DNA from 2 places in the Streptomyces sp. NPDC101151 genome. Region 2 is predicted to be linked to the other one. Evidence: riboswitches for the same ligand, from Rfam matches in the RefSeq annotation. Region 2 holds a riboswitch; the other holds the start of a gene.
The links. Region 2 has a riboswitch for glycine ahead of gcvP (aminomethyl-transferring glycine dehydrogenase). Riboswitches for the same ligand answer to the same signal wherever they lie in the genome.
Positions count from the first base shown of each region.

Region 1 (2,194 bases), on a different contig from region 2:
GCGCGGGAGTGCTGATGAATGGGGGATTACTGGAACTGCTGGCGAGCAGGTGAGGTGTGCGCAGGGTCACGTGATCGGTACGGACCGCGCCCGGGTGTCTACTTCTGGCGCTTGTAGAAGGGCAGCGCCACGACCTCGTACGGCTCGTGGCTGCCCCGGATGTCCACACCGACGCCCTCGGTGCCCGGCGCCGCGTGCGCCGCGTCGACGTACGCGATGGCGATCGGCTTGCCCAGGGTGGGGGAGGGGGCGCCCGAGGTGACCTCGCCGATGACCTCGCCGCCCGCGACGACGGCGTACCCGGCACGCGGCACCCGGCGGCCCTCGGCGATCAGGCCGACGAGGACCCGCGGCGGGTTCTCCTGGGCGCGGGAGGCGGCCTCGCTGAGCGCCTCGCGGCCCACGAAGTCGCCCTCCTTCTCGAACTTCACCACCCGGCCGAGCCCGGCGTCGAACGGCGTCAGGGACGTGGTCAGCTCGTGCCCGTACAGCGGCATGCCCGCCTCCAGGCGCAGGGTGTCCCGGCAGGACAGGCCGCAGGGCACCAGGCCGACGCCCTCGCCGGCCTTGGTCAGCGCCTGCCACAGCTCCACGGCGTGCTCCGGCTTCACGAACAGCTCGAAGCCGTCCTCGCCGGTGTAGCCGGTGCGGGCGATCAGGGCGGGGACGCCGGCGACGGTGCCGGGCAGGCCCGCGTAGTACTTCAGGCCGTCCAGGTCGGCGTCCGTGAGGGACTTCAGGATGCCGGGGGACTCGGGCCCCTGGACCGCGATCAGCGCGTAGGCGTCACGGTCGTCGCGCACCTCGGCGTCGAAGCCCTCGGCCCGCTCGGTCAGCGCGTCCAGCACCACCTGGGCGTTGGAGGCGTTGGCCACGACCATGTACTCGGTCTCGGCCAGCCGGTAGACGATCAGGTCGTCCAGGATGCCGCCGTCGGCCCGGCAGATCATGGTGTAGCGGGCGCGGCCGACGCCGACGGAGGCGATGTTGCCCACCAGGGCGAAGTTCAGGAGGGCGGCCGCCTGCGGTCCGGTCACGGTGATCTCGCCCATGTGCGAGAGGTCGAAGAGACCGGCCTTGGTCCGCACCGCGAGGTGCTCGTCGCGCTCGGAGCCGTAGCGCAGGGGCATGTCCCAGCCGGCGAAGTCGGTCATCGTCGCACCGAGCGAGCGATGCAGCGCATCGAGCGCGGTAAGACGGGGTTCGGTACTGCTCATCGGTCGGTCGTCTCCCAGGGCAGGCATGACGGGCGAGGAACGTTCCTCCCCATCTGTCATCGGAACCTGAGAGGTTCGCCGAGACCGCCACAGGGACGATCACGGTTTGCACCTTGGGTGGAGCCACTGTCACAGCGACCCGCTTTTCAGATGTGCCTCGCCCGCGCGGTAACGGGGCCTGAGAGATTCAAGGGAGGGACTTGCTCCTTCGGCGTCCCAGCGAAGACTGCTGGGAACTCTCCCGCGCGGATTCAAGCGGCCGGTATGCAGTTGGCGCGCACATCATTGCACGCCACGCCCTCACCCGTCAGGGCCGCATCTGTAACCGACCTGTGGCACTACGCGCACCCAACCACTGGACACGGCGCATTACCTTCTCTTTACATTCTTAGGGCAAGGGTTTCCCGAGCCCACAGGGGAGGACGATCACGGTGAACAGGACGACGGCCTACGCCACCACCGGCATCGCGATGCCGAAGCAGCCCTCCGTCCCGGCCCGCGAGCGCTGCGCCGAGCGCCCGGCCCCGGTCGTCCGGGACCTGCGCGACCGCGCCGGCCGCAGCCCGCGCGCCCTGCTCTTCGACCCCCAGGACCTGGTGGTGATCACCGGCCTGCCCGGCAGCGGCAAGTCCACCCTGATGCACCGCGCGGTCCCCGGCCACCGCATCGACTCCCAGGACGCGCGCGACCGCTGGGACGCCCGCACGCCCCGCTTCCTCCCCTACGCGCTCTACCGCCCCCTGGTCCGCCTCGCCCACTTCGCCGGACTGCGCCGCGCCCTGCGCACCGGCGAGGGAGTCGTCGTGCACGACTGCGGCACCCAGGCCTGGGTGCGCGGCTGGCTGGCCCGCGAGGCCCGTCGCCGCGGCGGCACCCTGCACCTGGTCCTCCTCGACGTCACTCCCGGCATCGCCCGGGCGGGCCAGCGTGAACGCGGCCGCGGCGTGTCCCGGTACGCCTTCGGCCGCCACCGCCGT
Region 1 covers NZ_JBIWPP010000029.1:52,412-54,605, reverse strand. The annotation lists gene gcvT (glycine cleavage system aminomethyltransferase GcvT) at 99-1,217, opposite strand; glycine riboswitch at 1,374-1,471, opposite strand; gene ACIRU3_RS35950 (AAA family ATPase) at 1,649-2,194, shown strand, end outside.
Region 1: another riboswitch for glycine. It lies ahead of gcvT (glycine cleavage system aminomethyltransferase GcvT); the one in region 2 lies ahead of gcvP (aminomethyl-transferring glycine dehydrogenase).

Region 2 (2,194 bases):
TGCTGCTCACGGGTCTGCAGCGCGAGGCGGTAGGCCTTGTTTCCGTCGGCGTCGACGGAGACGCCGACGAGACGGCCGGGCAGGCTGCGCGCGAACTTCTCGTGCACCGCCATGTAGCCGGCGTGCGGACCGCCGAAGCCCATCGGCACGCCGAAGCGCTGGGTGGTGCCGACGGCGATGTCCGCGCCCAGCTCACCGGGCGAGACCAGCAGGGTGAGGGCCAGCAGGTCGGCGGCGACGGTGACGAGCGCGCCCAGCTCGTGCGCCTGGTCGATGACCGGCTTGATGTCGCGTACGACGCCGGAGGCGCCGGGGTACTGGACCAGCACGCCGTTGATCTCGCGCGCGGCGATGTCGGCCGGGATGCCGTCGCTGAGGTCGGCGACGACGACCTCCACACCGGTCGGCTCGGCGCGGGTCTCGATGACGGCGATGGTCTGCGGCAGCGCGTCCGCGTCGATCAGGAACAGGCCCTTCTTGTTCTTGCCCATGCGCCGGGACAGCGCCATCGCCTCGGCGGCGGCCGTGCCCTCGTCGAGCAGGGAGGCGCCGGAGGTGGGCAGGCCGGTCAGCTCGGCGACCATCGTCTGGAAGTTCAGCAGGGCCTCCAGGCGGCCCTGCGAGATCTCCGGCTGGTACGGCGTGTAGGCCGTGTACCAGGCCGGGTTCTCCATGACGTTGCGCAGGATGACCGGCGGGGTGAAGGTGCCGTGGTAGCCGAGGCCGATCATGGAGCCGAGGACCTGGTTGCGGTCGGCGAGCGAGCGCAGCTCGGCGAGCACCTCGGCCTCGGTGCGGGCGCCCGGCAGGTCCAGGGCGTCGGCATTCTTGATCACATCCGGGACCGCGGCGGCGGTCAGCTCGTCGAGGGAGCCGTAGCCGACGTGCGCGAGCATCTTGTCCCGCGCCTCCTCGTCGGGCCCGATGTGGCGCTGCTCGAAGGGGATGCCCGCTTCGAGCTCGGAGAGCGGAATGCGATGGGCGGTCATTGCGGAGGCCTCCTGGTCTGACGCGACCTTCGAGGGGCACCACGGCGCGGATACCCCGACGGCCTCCCCCTCTGTCATCTCAACCTGAGAGCTTCACCGGGCGCCCGCGGGTCCCGGCTTTCACCGTCGGTGAGGGCGGGTGCCGTCGGCACTCGCCCTGCTTTCCAGAGTGACCTCGTCCGTGCGGTACGTGAGCCTGAGAGATTCCGGGGAGGATTTGCTCCTTCGGCGCCTCCGAGGTGATCGGAGGACTCTCCCGCACGGGGTCAGCAGCCGCTGTCAGCCTACCAGCGAGGTCAACGCCCGAGTCCTCGAGTGGCCGCCTCCTTGAATGTGCTCTTTTGTAGTGCTTACGGATGAGTTGCGACCAAGTGGAGGGAGAGGGACCGTGCAGACCGATATCGATCCGCGCAACCTGATCGGCCGCAAGGCGTTCGACCGCAATGGCACCAAGATCGGCACCATCGACGAGGTGTATCTCGACGACGCGACGGGTGTGCCGGAGTGGGCGGCCATACGGACCGGTCTGTTCTCCCGGGACGCCTTCGTCCCGCTGGAGCCCAGCGAACTGATCGAGGGCGCCCTCCGGGTTCCCTTCGAACGCGCGCTCATCAAGGACGCCCCGGACTTCGGGGTGGGCCGCCACCTCTCCCCCGAGCAGGAACTCCAGCTCTACCACCACTACGGACTCGACGTGACCTCACCCTCCCCGCTCCCGGACCGCGACTTCGGGAAGCTGGCGGGCACGGAGGAGACGTGAACCGCTCCGGCCGGTGAGGCGTCCGTCCCTCCTTCGGACGCTTCCCCCGGACCCTCGGCCCGGGGCGGCGGGCCCGGCGCGCCGGGGACCAGCGGCAGCGGATCCACCGGCTCCAGGCCGGGGTCGTCGACCCGGAAGGTGCGGACCCGTCCCGGCGGCGAGTCCGGTGTCTCGAAGCGCACGGTGACCCGGCCCAGGCCGCTGCCCTGCACCCAGCCGTACCCGTGCTCGGCATGCCGTACGTCGTGCCCCGCACGCCAGTGCCGTTCGACGGGCTCCGGATGCTCCTGAACCGCCTCCGGCGCGGACTCCTCCGGCGTCTCCGCGGCCCGCTCGCCCGCCGCCTGCGCGAACAGGTCCTCCTGGGTGTAGTCGGCGAGCCCCGAGACACCCACGCCGAGCAGCCGCACCCCGCCCGTGGTGTCCACCGACTCCAGCAGCCGCG
Region 2 covers NZ_JBIWPP010000017.1:9,956-12,149, reverse strand. The annotation lists gene gcvP (aminomethyl-transferring glycine dehydrogenase) at 1-989, opposite strand, end outside; glycine riboswitch at 1,164-1,258, opposite strand; gene ACIRU3_RS27435 (PRC-barrel domain-containing protein) at 1,378-1,749, shown strand; gene ACIRU3_RS27430 (DNA polymerase IV) at 1,671-2,194, opposite strand, start outside.